2 regions of the Shewanella sp. SP1S2-4 genome follow, and region 2 is predicted to be linked to the other one. Evidence: riboswitches for the same ligand, from Rfam matches in the RefSeq annotation. Region 2 holds a riboswitch; the other holds the start of a gene.

Region 1 (10,065 bases), on a different contig from region 2:
TACATTCATATTATGGTTAAAATTTGCCAAAATAATCCAAATAGACTCACGCCACTGCAAAATGTTGGCAAACTCGCCTTTAGCCTCTATATTCTGCAATCCATCGTTGGCGTGTTAGTGTTTAGGCACTTCGCCCCCGAATTGCTATTGAGTCTAGACAGATGGGGATACATGGCTATGGCACTGGTTTATTCAGTAGTGCAATTACTGTTAGCCAGCCTGTACTTACGCTATTTCAAGCAAGGGCCATTGGAAAAACTTTGGCGCCACCTCGCGTTTAAAAAATACGCGACATCACAAGAACACAAGCAAGCTTAAAAACACTGACACGAGATTGATACCAGATAATGACGAACAAAAAACCGGCCAAAATGGGCAACAGCGCTTCACCTCAAACAAATCGTGCTCAAAAGAGTCGACCACAAAACAATCGCGCTCAGAACAGTCGCACTTCAAACAATAGTGCTCAAACAAACAATCGCGCCCAAAGTAGTCGCGCTCAAAAATCCAATGCAGCCGCTTCAGGCTCAAGCCTTATGCCACTGTTATTGGTGGTGATTTTTCTTGCTGGTTTAATCGGCGCAGCGCAGCAACATATGTTGCCCTACGGCATTGCGGGTATGTACCTCACACTGAGCCTGCTAACCTTTATCGCCTACGCTATCGATAAATCCGCCGCAAAACGCGGTAAATGGCGCACTAAAGAAAGCACTTTGCATCTGCTGGCGCTCATGGGCGGTTGGCCCGGCGCCCTGTTTGCCCAAAACGTGTTAAGGCACAAGTCAGTTAAAGCCTCATTTAGAAACGTCTTCTGGCTCACCGTTGTCGCTAACTTAGCCGTGCTGGGTTATGGCATAAAAACCGGCGCCGTAGATATGTTTATCTAGCAAGCTATGGATTCTATGAAAATCTAAAGTTTGTCACTAATACGCTTTAACTTATTTTAATACAAAAACAAAAGGTTAAATTATGAAAAAATTTTTAGTTGCAGTTTTGGGTGTTGCAATACTATCGGGTTGTGCCGCACCTCGCTATACAGCAAAACCAATAGAAACAAATACTAACAATGTAGAAATAGTCATTATTAAAGATAAAGAAACACGTGACGGCTTCCAAGAAACAATGGAGACATGGCTAAAAGCAAATAATTACACCTACACAGTGCAGCCTGATGGTTCTAAACATGATTTAAATAAACTCACATTAGAATATGAAGGTAATTGGACTTGGGACTTGGCATTATATTTAAAAAGCGCTGAAATTAACGCATTTCAGAATGGCCAAAGAGTTGGCAGTGTTAAGTTTCAAGTACCCTATACTGCGAACCCGAGTAAGTTTGGTAATGCTGCGAATCGTATTAGCTATATGATGTCAGCTCTATTTGGTCAAATCACTGCTGATGAAGCAACAAAAAAAGTAAATGGTTCAAGCGATTAATATCATTGAAACCTTAACTAAAAAACAGGGTAATCATAGAATTACCCTGTTTAGTTTTGCACTGTTTATTATCTTTAAAACCAGCTCAACGCGATACTGATAATCACGCCTGTGATCATCAGCTGCATTAAACAAAATCCCATAATATCCCGCGCTTTTAAGCCTGCAATTGCCAGCACGGGCAGTGCCCAGAAAGGTTGAATAAGGTTAGTCCAGGCATCGCCCCAAGCTACGGCCATGGCTACCCGAGCAACATCGGCGCCCAAGGCTTCGGCGGCGGGTAACATAATCGGCGCCTGCACGGCCCACTGACCACCACCCGATGGCACAAAAATATTCACAATTCCCGCGCTAATAAAGCTCCAAAATGGCAGGCTCTCGGCACTGGCTATGGCCACAAAACCTTCCGAAATACTTTGGGCTAAACCCGACTGCACCATCACCGCCATAATGCCCGCATAGAAAGGGAATTGGATCACAATCCCTGCGCCGCCCTTAATGGCCTCATTCAAGCTGGTTAATAAACTGCGTGGCGTTTGGTGTAAGAGGATGGCGAGAAACAAAAATAAGAAGTTCACTAAGTTAAGGTTTAAGCTGCCGCCCTGTACCCAAAAGTAATAGCCTAAGTACACAAGCCCAGCGCCACCGACGCTCCAGCCGAGTAAGCGGCTATTTTCAAGCTTTTCCGCAGGACGGCTTTCAAGCTGACACTCGCTCACATTGGCAGGGTTAAGCTCCAGCGCCGAAGCTGCGGGTTCGCTGCCTTTGTCGTTAAGGGCACTTGGGTCGACATAAATGCTGTCCTTGTCTTCAGGCAGCATAAAGCGATTCACTAAGGGCATGACCACAAACAGAATCGCCACTAACAGTAAGTTAAAGCTCGCGAAAATGGTTTCGCTGGTTGGGATAATGCCAATTTGTGCTTCAGAGAAATGCCCAGCCGTTGCTATGGTTAATGGGATAGAACCCGCAAGCCCACCATGCCAAACCACAAAGCCAGAATAGGCGCTGGCGACCAGCAGCCGATAATCCACTTTCACTTTACGCGCTAAGGCTTTGGCAAATAACGCGCCCACCACTAGCCCGAATCCCCAGTTAACCCAACTGGCGGCCAGTGAGACCAAGGTTACTAAAATAATGGCTTGCGGTGCCGATTTAGCGAATCCTGCAATCGCATCGAGCAGCTTTTTAATCGGCGGCGAGCTTGCCAGCATGAATCCCGCCACCAGCACTAACAGCATCTGCATCGAAAAACTCAGCAAGGTCCAAAAGCCATCGCCCCAATAATTAATGACTTCTAGTGGCGTTTTGTGTTCTGCGACCACGGCAGCAATTAACACCACTAAGGTGAGTAAAAGCACGAATATATAGGGATCGGGTAGGAATCGGTCGACGAGTTTGACCAGAGGTTTTGCCGCTTTGTTTAACATAGACTTTCCTTGTTTATTATCTAAATTCTAGTTTTTATCTGTTTTTATTGAATTTTTATTGAGTCTTAAGCCCACAGGTTAAGCGATCTCTAAAGCGGGATAAAGTCTTGAGGGGGTTTTTAAAGCGTTGAACTGGTAGCACCAGATAGCCAGCCCTACGCACACGCGAGTGCCGATAGCATCTCAAGCTAAAAAACTGATAATATGGCCAAAATTAACTAAGGTGCTCTTTATATGAAAATGTTACTTGCCGTTGCTGTGATTGCTGGGGTGATTTTTTACTTCTTTACCTCAATGAACGGCCAAAAAGCCGCCCAAGAGAATATCCGTTTAGGCAATGAATTTTTAGCGCAAAACAAAACTAAAGAAGGTGTTATCACCACAGCTTCGGGTTTGCAATATCAAGTGTTAACTCAAGGCGATGGCACTGTTCACCCTAAAGCCAGCGATACGGTAACAGTGCATTATCATGGCACTTTGATCGACGGTACTGTGTTCGATAGTTCGGTTGATCGCGGTGAGCCCATCGCATTTCCGCTTAACCGCGTAATTAAAGGTTGGACCGAGGGCGTGCAACTTATGGTCGTTGGCGATAAAGTGCGTTTCTTTATCCCAAGTGAACTCGCCTACGGCAATCGCAGCACGGGCAAAATTGGTGGTGGTTCAGTGCTCATTTTTGATGTAGAACTGCTTAAGATTGATTAAATCTGTCTTCAATGAGCCTAATCGCGTCATAAAAAGCCCTGCATTATCGCAGGGCTTTTTGTCTCAATAACTCAAATAATATTAGTATGTTGGATGATTAAGGACAGCTTGCTGCGCCAATATCAACCCATACCGCCGCAACGCCTGGTACATCACCTTTAGTCCAGTAACTCGCCTTCCACACACGACCGTTATAGCTGGTGGTTTGACCGCCGTTATACACCACACTCGCATCCCAACCGAGATCAACTTGGCTGAGTAACTGCCATTGATCAGCGGTGCGAGCTGGCGTATTGCCCTGAGTCCAGTACTTCGCTTTCCATACCAACTGACTGTGGCTCACAGTATCGCCCGTGTTGTACACCACACTGGTTTGCCAAGCAGGATAGTTACCGGCATTAGGATCGGTTGCATCACAACCACCACCGATCACTTTTGGCGTCACTGTCAGATTCGTCGATGCGCTCGCATCTAAGGCACCATCAGAAACCAGCACGCTCAAACCATAGCTGGTCGCTTCGGTGACATTAGGCCCAGTGACCACTAAGGTGGCACTATTTTGTCCGGTTGCCGACACGCCAGCGGGCACAGTCCAAGCGTAAGTTAAGGCATCACCGTCGGCATCAGAGGCACTCGCCACTATGCTAACAGTTTTACCCGCTTCCACTGTTGCAGTGGCAGCTACACTCACCACGGGAGCTTGGTTCGGAGTATCCGCCTTATTGGTCACTGTCACTGAATCTGTGGCAGATAACCCTTCTGGATCAGTGACTTTAAGACTAAAACTATAGGCAACATCAGTTTGCGTTGCAGCCAATTGAATTGCCGCATTCGCCATATCGGCGTTTGCGATGGCAATCGTTGGGCCAGACACTTGAGTCCAAAGATACGTCAGTGCCTCATTTTCAGGATCGCGCGATCCGCTACCATTTAGCACCACATCGGCGGGACCTGTGACATTCACATCCGCACCCGCATTGGCAATCGGCGCTTTATTCACCGGTGGCGTAGTTCCTTCGCCATGACCTAAACCTTCGTGCATCGCATTTAGAATATCGCCGTTATCGGCATCAATTTCCCACGCAAATAAACCACCTAGCTGATTGGCAAGCACATATTGGCCCTTAGCTTTAACGGAACGAGCATCATCGAAAGTGATTAAATCACCCGTAGATGCCTTGAACAGAGATGGCGCCTCGGCCGTTTCATCATAGCTGTAAGTCCAACCGCTCCCCATGTACTCGTTCACTATCTGGCGATAATCCACCACGCCATCTTCCCATGTGCCTTTCACTTTGCCCGTCGCTGTCCCTGTGAATGGGTTATTGCCCGTGTAGCCATTCACGCCTGTCCAGCCGCGGCCGTACATAGCGGCACCAACCACAATTTTTCCTGGAGTAACACCTTGAGCTAACAGAGCTTTAATACCCTTGTCTGTGGTATAGCGGGTATCAGGATCCCAACTCGCCTCATAAAGATTGGTTTGATGACCGAGTTCAGTGTTCGTCCAACCGCCATTGAAGTCGTAACTCATTAAGAAGATGTAATCCATGTACTGCTGAGCGGCCTGATAATCGACCTTTGCCATTTTTTGAGCATCGATACCAATTGCGGAAGTCAGTTCATAGGTACGACCCGTCTCAGCACTTAACTCGTCGAGCATGGCGCGCAGTTCACGCATCAGAGTCACATAGGTTTCACCGTCATTGGCATTACCTAAGTTTGGATTCGCACCGCCACCACCTGGATATTCCCAGTCAATGTCAACGCCGTCAAAGAACTTCCACGTTTGCAGGAATTCCTTCACCGATGCGACAAAGGTATCGCGCTTACTTTTATCGCCAAAGTAGAAGAAGGGATCAGATAACGTCCAGCCACCAACCGAAGGCAAAATCTTTAGATCGGGGTGGGCTTGCTTGAGCGCCATCAATTGGCCGAAGTTACCTTTGTAGGGATCGGAGTAGTCACTCACGCCCGCCTGTGGCATTTGGACCGCCGCCCAAGGATCGTGGATAGCGACTTTAAAATCTTCACGGCCACTACAGGCACGTTGCAGCGCTTGGAAACTGCCGTCGATTTCTTTCAAACTATCGTTGATGCCATCACCACCACAAATAGGGGTAAAGCCATATAAAATATGAGTTAAGTTCTGTGCTGGGATCTTATCGACTGGGAACTTACGGCCGTACACACCCCATTCTACAAAGTAACTGCCGACCACTTTGCCCGACTTGTTAACGTATGGACGATTGTTTTCTTTAAGCGGAGCATTGAGTGGCACTAAATGGCTGCCATCGGTATCGGCCACGAGGATTTCTTTGGCATCGCTCGCCGTACAACCATCGCTGTTACACAGTTGCACTTGCATCTGATAACGGCCGCCTTTGTTCACCTTAAAGTTAGCGGTGCCCGAAGCGCCCGTGGGGCCCTCCCAAGCGACATTACCGTTGAGCAGCACTTGGGCTTTATTGCCCACATCGCCACTCCAAAGGTTCCAGCTGACGGACACGTCGGCGGCATCTTTAATGGTTACCAACTGATTGTAAGCCGTAGCAGCTTGATTAACTTCGATAATAGCGAACTTGGTTTCACCCCAACCTATAGTCGGTTTGCCGGGCGCTGCGGCAAATGCACTGGCACTCACGGTAGATGCCAGCGCCGATGCCACCAGCAAGGCTGATGTTGAAATTTGAGTCTTGAACATGAGATATCCCTATTGAATTTTTTATATGAATCAATAAGGCAAACAAAGCGTAGACAGGAAACAACACTCTCTTAAGACCATGCAACACGACAGACAATTGCACGAAGAAAAACCTGTGGTATCCCCGCTATCATAGGTACAGACGAACCCTTAGACCGGAGGCTTTGCGTCCCAGTTTTTCAACTGGTTTGCCTTTTACACGCGATGACAACGTTGTCATTGCGATAATCAGCATAGACGTAAGCGCAATAAAAATGCAACAAAATATTATCAACTAAGGTAGTGGTCTGATAAGAAAGCAATTAAATACAGTTCAACTATTTCTAATATTTACTTTGATAATTAATGATTTGCTGACTATTTTAGCCATAAAAAAACAGGACACGATAAGCCAAAGGCATCATCTGTCCTGTTCTCAATTTCACTATTTATGCTGCTAATACTGCTTAAACCAGTAGCACTGAGCCGCTGAACTCTAATAACTCAAAATCATAAGCAAACAGCATCTATGATCCTTGTGCGCGGGGATAATCCCTTGCGAGCATCACAGACAAACCTCGGCACACTAAGGTTTCCATATCATCGACACGGTTGATTTTCATCTCAGCTAAGGGCGCGCTTAATGCCATTTGTTTTAAACTTTCGAGGCAACCTTTGTAGTAAGGGGCATTGTTCATCATGTTGCCTGCGAGCCAAATTCGATTGGGATTAAATAAATTAACGGTCCACGCCAACCCCATACCAAGGTAACTGCCCGCACGGTATAAATCATCCTGAGTGGTGATTTTACGGCTGCGCACAGAATCGCCACTGGCGAGTTGCTCTAAGCTAAATTCACCTGATTCTGTCATCACGCGGCAATGCCCCAACTCGCCTGCAACCCCCGTCGCACCGGTAAAGGCTTGCCCATTAAACGCAATCGACATCCCTATCCCTGTACCGCACATGACCAACAACTCACAGGCATATTTGGCATCGCACGTGGCTTGCATACCCGCATCCATATCGTTGCAGATAAACTTAAGCTCACCTTGGGTTTTCACTGTATCGAAGCTCAAGCCATTGAGCCCGGGTAATGATTTACAGGCAACCAAACGATTATTTTGTACCAGTCCTGGTACGCCAATCGCTAATTGATAATCTTGTAAATCGTAATCGCGTTCGAGCGCAGCGATTTGATTATTTAACTCTTCAATTTTAAAACCTTCGCCTGTGGGAATTTTATATTGTTCTGTATGTCCCGCGAGCTGAAGTTCGAACAGGGCTGTCGTACCGCCCACATCTATTGTTAGTATTTGCATCGCTTACTCCACTGATACATGCGCCCCACTCTGACCCCGAGCGGAGATGGCAAATGTTAGCATAGGGTCCAAATGTTAGCGATTGAATAAAACTTAAGTAGCTAATTTGTAAGGAACAAGTCTAAAAAAACATGACTGACATTTTGTTTTACTCAGGTTTTATGCTAAGAGTCACACAAATAAATTAAGGATTTAAAAGCTTAGCTTGCCCATCGCAGTCAGCACAAATTCACGATTGTATACAAAATCCTTTATTCGCTCCCCTTGCATCTCGCGCGTTAGGCTTGCGATAATCCGAGCTGGTTAGAACTCAAATCAACATAGACCTACTTATCCTTAGGCAAGCTTTGCCTACCGACTTGCACAGCGTGCCAGTCTCACTTGGAGCCCATATGTCACATTCTATCGCCAGCCGCCTCGACGCTATTCGCAGCGAATTATCTTCTGCCAATCTCGATGCTTTTATCATTCCCCGCGCCGACGAGTATCTGGGCGAATATGTGCCAGAACACAACGAACGTTTGTACTGGGCAACCCACTTTACCGGTTCGGCAGGCATGGCTATCGTATTGAAAGATAAAGCAGCAATATTTACCGACGGCCGTTATACGGTGCAAGTTCGTCTGCAAGTGGATGCTGCACTTTTCAGCTACGAAAGCCTGACAGACACGCCACAAATTGAATGGTTATGTGACACGCTACCAGCGGGGTCACGCGTTGGCTTCGATGCACGCTTGCATACTTTAGCTTGGTTTGAAAATGCCAAAGCGACCTTAAACAAAGCCCAAATCGAATTAGTGGCGGTTGAGCAAAACCCTATCGATTTACATTGGCAGGATCGCCCCGCACCCTCGAGTGCGCCAATCACGTTATTCAGTAACGAGAGTGCCGGTAAAACCAGTCTGCAAAAACGTACTGAAATTGGCGCCTTAGTGAAAAAAGCCGGTGCTGATGTCGCGTTGATCGCCGCCTTAGATTCTTTCTGCTGGTTGTTAAATATTCGCGGTAACGATGTGCCGCGTCTGCCCGTTGTGCTCGGCAGTGCCCTACTCCACGCTAATGGCGATATGCAGCTGTTTACCGATTTAAGCAAACTTCCAGAGGGCATTGAGGAGCATGTCGGTGCAGGCGTTAGCTTTAAAAGTGAAGCGTCCCTCGCCGATACGCTGGCGAGTTTATCAGGCGTTAAACTGCTTGCCGATCCAAACTCAGCTAACGCTTGGGCACAAAACCTCGCCCGTGAAGCGGGGGCTAAATTGATTGCTGGCATTGATCCGGTTTCTTTGCCTAAAGCGCAGAAAAATCCCTCAGAACTTGCCGGAATGCGCGCTTGTCACATTCGTGATGGCGTTGCTGTGAGCCGCTTCCTTGCATGGTTAGATGCCGAAGTCGCCGCCAAGCGTATGCACGATGAAGCCACACTTGCCGATAAGTTAGAAAGCTTCCGCCTGCAAGATGAGCGCTATCGCGAGCCAAGTTTCGACACTATTTCTGCAGCGGGCCCCAATGCCGCCATGTGCCATTACAATCACAACAATGGCACACCAGCGATGATGACGATGGATAGCATCTACTTAGTGGATTCTGGCGCGCAATATATCGATGGCACCACAGATGTGACCCGTACTATTGCGATTGGTAAAGTCACTGATGAACATAAAAAAATGGTCACGCTGGTGCTAAAAGGCCATATCGCGCTGGACCAAGCTCGCTTCCCTAAAGGCACTTCAGGCCAGCAACTCGATGCATTCGCCCGCCAATATTTATGGCAACATGGCTTTGATTACGACCACGGCACAGGCCATGGTGTGGGTCACTTTTTAAGTGTGCACGAGGGCCCACAGCGCATAGGTAAAAATGTCAACGGTATCGCACTGATGCCCGGCATGGTGCTTTCCAACGAGCCGGGTTACTACCGCACTGAGAGTTTTGGCATTCGCTTAGAAAACTTAGTCGTAGTGCAACACTGTGAAGCACTGAAAGGCGCAGAGCGCGAGATGTATGAGTTCGATGCACTGACTATGATCCCTATGGATGCCCGCCTAATCGATAAGAGCTTGCTAACACAAAGCGAAATTGACTGGTTCAATGCTTACCATCAGCAAGTGTTTAATACACTTTCGCCGCAGATGTCCGGTGATGAACTCGCGTGGTTAACGCAAGTGACTAAAGCGATTTAGAGCGATTTAGAGCGATTTAGAGCGATTTAGAGCGATTTAGAGCGATTTAGCACTCCTGCGGATAAGTAGCGATTTAAGTCGTCATTTAAATCATCTTCTACATCCGTTATATGCTACAAAATAAAACGCCCAAGGCTATGAGCCTTGGGCGTTTTTTTAGCACTGCTTCTGTATTTTCAAGGCCTAGTCGTATTTCAATAGCATGCTTTCAGCTCATAGTTTCGAAACATGGTTTCAAAACACATTTTCAATTTCAAAACACGATTGTAAACTTGAGCCGCTAGACCATAGTAGGCTGCGCCATAGGC
Region 2 (10,065 bases):
TTGAAGAAATGGTGCTACAACGTACTAAAATAGTTAGCGCTATTACTGCCATGAACGCCGATATCGTCGGTCTGATGGAAATTGCCAACAACGGTTTTGGTGAGAAGAGTGCGATTAAAAACTTAGTCGATGCACTGAACGAGAAGCAAACGCCTGAAAACGCTTATAGCTTTGTTGAAATCACCGACGCTGACAAGTATGACGGCAAGTACTTTGGCACGGATGCTATCACTGTGGGCATGTTATACCGTGGCGGCAAAGTGACCTTAGCAGGTGCTGCTCAAGCTATCGATACTCCTGAGCAACATGCCAGTGCTGGCAGCGTGACTCGTACTAAAGATGGCAAAACTGAGACAAATCCAGGTAACGATGCTTACCAACGTCACAGCTTAGCGCAAACCTTTAAAATCCATGATGAGTCGCTGACCGTAGTCGTTAACCATTTGAAATCTAAAGGCTCAGGCTGTTTAGAAGATTGGGCTAACTTCGAAGAGTCAGTTGATCCTGCCGATCAACAGGGCAAGTGTAATGCTTTCCGCGTATCTGCCGCCAAAGTCTTGGGTGAAACGCTAAAAGACGTGAAGGGCGACTTACTGATCATCGGTGATATGAATGCCTACGGCATGGAAGATCCTATCCGCGTACTGACTGACTTTGATGCGAGCAAGTCAGATCGTGACATCATGACCGCTTCGTGGACGACGCTCGATGGCAAAGTATTTGAACGCCAAGGCAGCAAGATTGAAAAAGGTTATGGCCTGATCAACTTGAACACAAAAGCCCACGGTGCAGGCACTTTCTCTTATAGCTATAACGGCGAGCTAGGCAACTTAGACCATGCCTTAGCCAATGCTAGCTTAGCTAAACGTTTAGTGGATATTGAAGACTGGCACATCAACTCAGTGGAATCTAACCTGTTTGAATACGGTAAGAAGTTCTCTGGTGATCTGGCTAAATCTGAAAATGCGTTCTCTGCATCGGACCACGATCCTGTGATCGTTGCCTTAAGCTACCCTGCGCCAGTTGTGCCACCAAAACCTGAGCCTACGCCTAAAGATGATGGCGGTGCTTTGGGTTATTTAGGTTTAGCACTGATGTCTTTGTTTGGTTTACAACGTCGTCGCCGTTAACCTGTGTAACGGGTGAACTCACAAGTGTTATTTGTGAGCTAGACTGAAACGAAGGGATGGTTCGCCATCCCTTTTTTAGTTGTTTTTTTCAGTTTTTATTAGGAGTGAGTATGGATACAGTCTCAAATCCGCTGAAAACCATTAAAGCGAAGGCGCCACTGTGGTTTTACTTTGTCGCAACGCTCAGTTTATTGTGGAATATCATGGGGCTGATGGCCTTTGTGATCCAAATGACCATGACGCCGGATGCCTTGGCGCAAATGAGCCCAGATCAAATCAAACTCTATGAGACCACGCCGGCTTTAGTTGATGCGGTATTTGGCTTTGCTGTGGTGTCGGGCGTTCTGGGCTGCCTATTGTTGTTATTGCGAAAATCCCTTGCCTATAAAGTGCTGGTTGCCTCACTTATCGCGGTTTTGTTGCAAATGAGCTATGTGTTTTGCATTCAACAAGCGGCTGTGGTGCTAGGAGCTGACGCATTAATCATGCCGAGTGTGGTGGTGTTCTGGGGATTGTTTCTCGTCTGGTTTAGTCGGCTGAGTGTTACTAAACAATGGTTAGTTTGAGTCTTATTTTTGCCGAGATTGACGGGACTGGCTTAGCGCAAACTAGTTGAACTTCATCCACTTCGCAGTAAACTGCTGATTGGTTTTATTGACTAGGAAGTTGCAATGAGTATTTGGTTTAGAGCTGTCACGTTAGAGGATTGCGCGCGTTTAGATGCCGGTATGGGCGGTAAAGGCACCTTGATGCAGACCTTAGGGATTGAGATCAGTGAAATTGGCGACGATTACATGAAGGCCACTATGCCAGCGAGCCCTGCGGTGCATAACCCTTTGGGGATAGTCCATGGCGGCGCGAATGTTGCGCTTGCTGAAACCGTTGCCAGTTATGCGGCAAATTTTGCGGTGGATTTTGAGCAGTACTATTGTGTCGGTCAAGAAATTAACGCTAACCACTTACGGGCTTCCCGTAATGGGCTATTAACCGCTACGGCTAAGCCTATTCATTTAGGAAAACGCAGCTCTGTATGGGAAGTGTTAATCCATAACAGCGCCGGTGAACTGACCTGTATTTCACGGATGACGGCGGCTGTCGTTAAACGCTAAATGCAATGAGCCAGCTTATTACCTGTGGTGTGAATGGCGTATCAATCGTTTGATTTAAATAATATATGAATAGGGATTGGATATGGATAACGCGACAATTTGGGAATGGGTTGGTTATTTAGCGTCTGTGGTCGTTGCAATATCACTGATGATGTCAAACATCAAAAAACTGCGCTGGTGGAATCTTATCGGTGCGGCATTATTTGTGGCCTACGGCGTGGCAATTGGGGCTTATCCTGTTGCCTTAGTTAACTTTTTTATCGTACTGATAGACACTTATTATCTGGTTAAGCTTTACCGCGAAGCCGGCTCACCCGCCAGTTAATGGCAGCGCATTATCTTTCTCTGCTTTTTTGTACCGCACTCAGCTTTACAGTAATCTGCTTCATCCCTGCGAGCAGCCATTTGGTTTTTCAGCCACACCTTAGTGATGTGAGCGGACCATTGGCTGTGAGTCCGCGCAATCGTTTATCGACTTTGATATTTTTCTTTTAATCTTTTTTATAGATTGCACGAATCTAGTTTAATCGTTTTATTCTTTGTTGGCGATTCTCTATTCTTGCTCCATCGACAACACGTCGCCAGCCAAGGAGATAAACCATGGCCACCATTTACGATTTAATTGAAACCTGGTTAACCAGCAATCAAGACTAAGGAGCAGGGCATGAGTCAACAACATCAAACAAGTCAGTACTTAACGAGCCAAAACGGCGCCCCAGTGGCCGACGATCAAAACTCACTGTCGGCGGGTGAACGCGGTCCTTTGCTATTACAGGATTGGCATTTAATTGAAAAGTTAGCCCATTTCAACCGTGAGCGTATCCCTGAGCGTATCGTGCATGCCAAAGGTACTGGCGTTTACGGCACATTTACCCTCACTAAAGATTTAAGCGATTACACTATTGCCGACCATTTCAATGGCGTTGGTAAGCAAACCGAAACCTTTATTCGTTTCTCAACCGTCGGTGGCGAAATGGGTTCTGCCGATGCTGAGCGCGATCCACGCGGTTTTGGTTTACGTTTTTATACTGCCCGTGGTAATCACGATATCGTGGGTAACAACACGCCGACCTTTTTCTTACGAGATGGGATTAAGTTTCCAGACTTTATCCATACGCAAAAGCGTAATCCTAAGACAAACTTAAAAGATCCGCAGGCTATGTGGGACTTTTGGTCATTGAATCCTGAAGCCATGCATCAAGTGACCATTTTGATGTCGGATCGCGGTATTCCAGCCAACTACCGTCAAATGCACGGTTATGGTTCACATACTTTCTCGCTGTGGAATGCCAAGGGCGAGCGTTTCTGGGTGAAGTTCCACTTTAAATCCCAGCAAGGTGTGGTCAACTTAACCAATGAACAGGCTGATAAATTAAAAGGGATCGATCCCGATTCATCCCAGCGCGATATGGTGGTGGCGATTACTGATGGTAACTTCCCGCGTTGGACGGTTAATGTGCAGATTATGCCTGAGGCAGATGCCAATACTTACCATATCAATCCATTTGATTTAACTAAGGTTTGGCCGCATAGCGACTATCCATTACTTGAGATTGGTGTATTAGAACTGAATCGTCTGCCACAAAACTATTTTGCCGAAGTTGAGCAAGTGGCATTGGCACCGAGCAATTTGGTTCCTGGCGTCGGCGCTTCACCCGACAAGATGTTGCAAGCACGTTTATTTGCCTATGCCGATGCCCAGCGTTACCGCATTGGTGCTAACTACAACCAATTGCCAGTGAACTGCCCGCATGCCGCTAAGGCAAATCATCATCAACGTGCAGGTGCGATGGCGGGCACGCAATGCCCTTACCATGGTAGCCAAACGGGTGGCGACGCTTCGGCAAACTATGGCCCGAACAGCACTGCTGATGCTTTGGTTGAGCCAGTAAACTTTAGCGAACCACCATTGCGTTTAGAAGGTGAAGCGACGCGTTACAGTCGTTATAACCAAGACGATTATACCCAAGCGGGTAATTTGTATCGCATCTTCTCTGAAGCGGAGAAAGCGCGCCTAGTGGCAACGATTTCAGGTTCATTAAGTCAAGCGAGTTTAGATGTGCAGCAACGTATGGTGGCGCATTTTACTCAAGCAGATGCGGATTACGGTCAACGGATTAAAACGGCATTAGGCTTATAAACTGCGTTTCTAAGTCGACACTGTTTATCTCAATACAACCGTTGTAAGTAGAAAGGCCAGTGATGTTTATCACTGGCCTTTTTGTTGCCTTAATTTAATATGATCAATGATCTAGAACAGTAGTGTTGCTACGCCTAACAGTGCGAACAATACGGCGCAGCCGCGGTGTATCCACAACATAGGTAATTTTTCGGCGCTGAAATGGCCTGCGATCACCACAGGTACATTGGCAAGCAGCATGCCTAAGGTTGTGCCTGCAACCACCATAGTTAATGAATCGTATTTTGCGGCTAACACTACCGTTGCGATTTGCGTTTTATCCCCCATCTCGGCGATGAAAAACAGGATAAAGGTGGCGAGGAAGGGGCCCATTTTATAGAAACGGCTCTCTTCAGCATCGACTTTATCTGGGATTAACACCCAAAGGGCAATCGCGAAGAACGACGCGGCAACTAAATAGCGGGCAAGATCTGGGCTGACCCAGTTAATCGCCCATTGGCCAATCCAAGCGGCGGCAAAATGGTTGAATAACGTTGACAGAAAAATGCCTAAAATAATGGCGGTTTTATGTTTAAATCTTGCGGCGAGAATAAGTGCAAGCAATTGAGTTTTATCGCCAATTTCGGCAATAGCAACCGTAAAGGTTGAGGCAAGTAGGGCTTCCAAGTGTGATCCTTTAGGGGTGGTTAAGACATAAGCACAATAAACCGTCCACCCCTAGGTGCAGTCATTGTGCTCAGGTCTTGCTGGGCAAATCGATGATTTGCTGTGAACACCATGGCGTGTGGCCAAGTATGTTGATGTTCACCCTAGATGACGATGGCTCGAAATCCAGTTAGCTACTCCCCCGAAGCGAGGTGGGCATTATACCTAAGTGAACTTCGGTTTCAAGCACCAGTTTATCGCAGTAGACACGAATAGATGTTTGACAGGTGTCAGAAAAATACCGCGCAACATTCTGTAATTATATGAATATAAATGGGTTAATTTTTTGACAGCGTTGTCTTTTGTTGCTAATTTAGCCAGGTCATTTCTACTTGATTACATACTATTAACTCGTAGTGATTCGATGACACCTACCGTATTTGGCAAACTAATTGAAAAGTTAGGACGCAAAGCTTCCGGTCTAAGGTTGTAAATGGATTTTTTAGTGAACTAAGATAGCGGAGTTGCCGCAGAATTCGATTTCTGTGAAAGATAAACGACTGCTGTTTAATGCTGTTGTTTGCCCAAATACCACTTTTATACCTAAGCCCAAGCCAATACTGGCAAAGATGGGTGCAAATGGAGTGCATTAAAGTGGCAAATCCTACTGTTTTTTCCCCTGTTTCTAAATTAAGTTTATTGGCCGCCGCAGTGATGGCGGCAAATACATTTGTGAGTATTTCTGCACAGGCACACGGTTATGTTGTGGCGCCAGAGTCACGTTCCTATGCCTGTAAAACCGGCAACAATGCCAACTGTGGCGCGGTGCAATGGGAACCGCAAAGCGTTGAAGGACCATCGGGTTTTCCTGAGTCAGGTCCTGCTGATGGCAAACTGGCGAGTGCGGGTAATGGTGCTTTCTCGCCTTTAGATGAACAGAGTCCCAGCCGTTGGTCAAAGACGGATATCAAAGCGGGCTGGAATAAGTTCAGTTGGCAGTTCACTGCCAATCATGTCACCCGCAATTGGCGTTATTATTTAACTCGCCAAGATTGGAATCAAAACCAAGCTTTAAGCCGTGCGAGCTTTGACTTAGCGCCATTCTGCGTAGTCGATGGTGGCATGGTGCAGCCGCCTAAGTTAGTGACCCATGACTGTTATGTGCCAGAAGGTCGCAGCGGTTATCAAGTGATTCTAGCCGTGTGGGAAGTGGGTGATACCACTAACAGTTTCTACAATGCTATCGATGTGAACTTGGATTCGGGTCCCGTCGTACCGGGTGAATGGTTCGATGTGGGCGACATCAATCCGTCACTCGATCTCAAAGCTGGCGATAAAGTGATGACTCGAGTGTTCGATGCCAATGGTGAGCAACCGGCTAAGCAAACAGTGATTACCATTAGCGATGCGACTCAAGGTGATAAACAAAACTGGCCTTTCCTATTAGCTAGCGCGATTAATGCCCAGCAGTCTCAGTTAAAAGCGGGACAAAAAAATGCATCAGGTGTGATTGAGCCTGTGTATGGCAAAAACGACATTTTTACTGCGACGACTTCAGGTATTGAGCGTGTTGAAGTGGGATTTGATCTGGCGCCCGCACCGGGCAACAGCTTAGAAGTCACTTCACTTGCTGACGATTATCAAATTATCGACGGCGCGGCGCAGGTTCGTTTTGACGTCACCAGCAATGCTGAAATGTTAGTGTCAGCGTATTTGTTTAGCCACGATGGTACGGCTGCGGGTTTTGTCAGTCAAACCGTTAACAATACCAGCGCGAGCTTAGTGTTAGACGTGGTTGCGCCTAAAGCAGGGCATTATCACTTGCAGGTTAAAGCTGAGCCTAAACAAGGTGATGTTATTCAGCAGAACTTTGATCTTTTCTTAAAGGATCAAGCACCAGCGCCAGAAGCGGATTTTGCCTTCCCTGAAGGAGTCAAAGGTTACGTTGCGGGCACTACAGTGTTACAGCCTAAAAATGGCAAAGTGTATCAATGTAAGCCATTCCCCTATAGCGGCTATTGCATGCAGTGGTCGGCTTCTGCCACAGGATTTGAGCCAGGTTTTGGCGCTTCTTGGACTATGGCGTGGACTGAGCTGTAAATTAGCATCTTGAGTTAATCGATTCTCAACATGATGTGATTGGGCTTAAACACAGCGAATATGTTTAAGCCCATATTTAGCGCGCTAGCAACAGTCAAAGTACACGTTTTACCTCGATTCCCCCACAATGCTGAACCCCACGTATTTCCAACAAAGGTAGCGATTTTGTTGGCTTGTATGTTTTCGTTTATCACAGCGCTATTAAGTTGTTACCGTACAGTGCGCGACTTATCTTTGTTCACAACTGGCTTGCCCACTGGGTTTGGCTCTGTTAATGTCCCAAACTATCTATTTTACCTATGTTGTTATTAGGATTATCACAATTGAAAGTCATGCCACTTTTATGCAACCGATTTAGTTAGCCTCAATGGCTACTGGGTTGAAATATTCAAAAGCTATTGGGGCCAATTGATCTGCAGGAATGAGATCCGATTGGATGCTTTTTGAAGCTGCTTTAAGTGATGTGTTGCTTATTTCGATTTAAGACGCAAGGCTTTATCGGTTCAAATCTTACTCAAATAAAATAATAATTAATCATTGAACAGGACTATTGTGTGAATTCAAAAATGTTAGGCTCGATCGCCATCGTTGCCGGGACGGCCATTGGCGCAGGTATGTTAGCCTTACCTTTAGCTACCGCGGCTTTAGGTATTATTCCGGCGTTAGTGTTACTCGTCGTTATTTGGGGCGTATCTGCCTATACCTCATTACTGATGCTCGAAATTAACTTACGCACTGGCGTGGGTGATAATCTGCATGTCATTACGGGTAAATTGCTGGGTAAAAAAGGCCAGATAATTCAAGGCGCTTCTTTCTTAAGTTTATTATTTGCTTTGACCGCCGCTTATCTCACCGGTGGGTCATCGCTATTAGTGCTTAAAGCGAAGAACATGTTTGATATCGTGCTCGATAATCAAGTCGCCGTATTGTTGTTTACCCTAGTGCTCGGCGGATTTGCGGCGCTCGGTGTGGCTTGGGTCGATAAAGTGTCCCGCTTCCTGTTTTCGTTAATGATTTTACTGCTGGTGGTTGTGGTGTTATTTCTCCTGCCTGAAGTCAGTATTGCCAGCATGGCAACGGGCGCGATTGCCGAGTCGATGACCAGCAGTTGGATGGCGGCGATTCCCGTAGTGTTTACCTCTTTTGGTTTCCACGTTTGTATTGCCACTTTAGTGCGTTATCTGGATGGCGATGCAGTTTCACTGCGCAAGGTATTGTTAATCGGTTCGACGATTCCACTCGCTTGTTATGTGCTTTGGTTGTTAGTGACCTTAGGCACAGTAGGCGGCTATGAAGTCAGTGGTTTCGAAGGTTCATTACCGTCACTAGTGACGGCATTACAGGAAATTGCCCATACGCCTTGGATCAGCAAATGCATTTCGTTATTCGCCGATTTAGCCCTAGTGACCTCATTCCTCGGGGTGACCTTAAGCCTGTATGACTTTGTCGCCGAATTAACCCGTGCAAAAGAGACGCTTGCCGGCCGTATGCAGACCTGGTTGTTAACCTTCATTCCGCCAGTATTATGTGCTCTGTATCTGCCAGAAGGCTTTGTGGCGGTACTGGGATTCGCAGCTGTGCCATTGGTGGTGATGATCATCTTCTTGCCAATTGTGATGGCATTGCGTCAACGCCAAACACAACCGGGCGGTTATCAAGTGTCGGGTGGTTCTGCGGGCTTAGTGATGGCAGGTTTGTTAGGCGCTGTGATTGTGGGCGCCCAGCTATTTGTTGCAATCTAACGGCTTGGTATTTAATTCGCGGCTAGCGTCAGCATTGTAGCGAACGCCGCGGGGTAACGCTGATGGAATGTAGCTGATGGAATGTATTTGCTTTGTAAGCGAATTTTTCTGAGTCTGTTATAGAGTGTATCCGATGTGATAAAGTCAGGCCCCGGCCTGACTTTTTGCTTTTTAGGTTTTAAAGCGAGTGATGCTGGGTTTTAATACAGTGACTTAAGATAAAAACAACACGATTAAAACGAGAACATGGCCCAGCTTGCGCGTGGCTTCATTCACATAAAACGGACTTAACACAATGAAAAAATGGTTACTCACAGTTGCCGTGGCCGCCAGTTTTGGCGCTCAGGCTGACGAAGGTATGTGGCAGCCCCATCAGCTGCCCGCTATGGCCGATGAGCTTAAAGCAAAAGGGCTAGAAATTGATGCAAAATCGATTTCAAAACTCACCGAATTCCCAATGAACGCAGTGATCAGCCTTGGTGGCTGTACCGCGTCATTCGTATCGCCAAAAGGCTTGGTGGTCACTAACCATCACTGTGCCTATGGTGCGATTCAATACAACTCCACCCCAGAAAAAAACCTGCTACAAGATGGTTTTTTAGCTAAGACCTTCGCCGATGAATTACCTGCCACACCGGGTTCACGTGTGTACGTGACCGAAGATGTGACCAATGTGACTGAGCGCGTTAAAGGCGGGCTTGAAGGCAAAATAGGCAGTGACTTCTATCAAGGCGTTGAAAGCCAAGAAAAAGCCTTAGTAGCTGAATGCGAAAAAGAAGACGGCTACCGTTGCCAAGTTTATAGCTTCCACGGCGGTCTTGAATATTATCTGGTTAAACAACTGGAAATCCGCGACGTACGCTTAGTCTATAACCCAGCCGCTAGCGTGGGTAAATACGGCGGCGACGTCGATAACTGGATGTGGCCACGTCACACCGGCGATTTTTCTTTCTACCGCGCCTATGTGTCGAAAGCGGGCAAACCTGCCGATTTTAGTAGCGATAACGTGCCATACGAGCCCAAAAGCTTCTTAAAAGTATCGGCTAAAGGCGTGAGCGATGGCGATTTTGTCATGGTCGCTGGCTACCCAGGTCGCACCAACCGATATCGCACCGCCAATGAAGTACAAAATCAGTTCGAGTGGGCTTATCCAGAAGGTAAGTTATTGCGCGAGCGCTTTATTGAGATCATTAAAGATA

Evidence for each region. A riboswitch is a leader RNA that binds a small molecule or an ion and turns the genes downstream of it on or off. The one in region 2 is predicted to bind cyclic di-GMP.
Region 1: it holds a riboswitch for cyclic di-GMP, as region 2 does, so the genes downstream of both, Q4Q52_RS01305 (glycosyl hydrolase family 18 protein) here and gbpA (N-acetylglucosamine-binding protein GbpA) in region 2, are expected to answer to the same signal.

What each region holds. Positions count from the first base shown of each region.
Region 1 covers NZ_JAUOET010000001.1:284,170-294,234, forward strand. Annotated here, with positions in the region: gene Q4Q52_RS01280 (DUF418 domain-containing protein) at 1-318, shown strand, start outside; gene Q4Q52_RS01285 (DUF1294 domain-containing protein) at 348-887, shown strand; gene Q4Q52_RS01290 (Sbal_3080 family lipoprotein) at 970-1,437, shown strand; gene Q4Q52_RS01295 (TIGR00366 family protein) at 1,512-2,867, opposite strand; gene Q4Q52_RS01300 (FKBP-type peptidyl-prolyl cis-trans isomerase) at 3,102-3,572, shown strand; gene Q4Q52_RS01305 (glycosyl hydrolase family 18 protein) at 3,670-6,276, opposite strand; cyclic di-GMP riboswitch class I at 6,391-6,479, opposite strand; gene Q4Q52_RS01310 (ROK family protein) at 6,783-7,577, opposite strand; gene Q4Q52_RS01315 (aminopeptidase P family protein) at 7,970-9,757, shown strand; gene Q4Q52_RS01320 (HD domain-containing phosphohydrolase) at 10,038-10,065, opposite strand, start outside.
Region 2 covers NZ_JAUOET010000037.1:26,851-36,915, forward strand. Annotated here, with positions in the region: gene exeM (extracellular exonuclease ExeM) at 1-1,130, shown strand, start outside; gene Q4Q52_RS20800 (hypothetical protein) at 1,241-1,696, shown strand; gene Q4Q52_RS20805 (PaaI family thioesterase) at 1,802-2,239, shown strand; gene Q4Q52_RS20810 (YgjV family protein) at 2,322-2,564, shown strand; gene katB (catalase KatB) at 2,904-4,379, shown strand; gene Q4Q52_RS20820 (TMEM165/GDT1 family protein) at 4,491-5,045, opposite strand; cyclic di-GMP riboswitch class I at 5,457-5,556, shown strand; gene gbpA (N-acetylglucosamine-binding protein GbpA) at 5,679-7,124, shown strand; gene Q4Q52_RS20830 (aromatic amino acid transport family protein) at 7,691-8,866, shown strand; gene Q4Q52_RS20835 (S46 family peptidase) at 9,162-10,065, shown strand, end outside.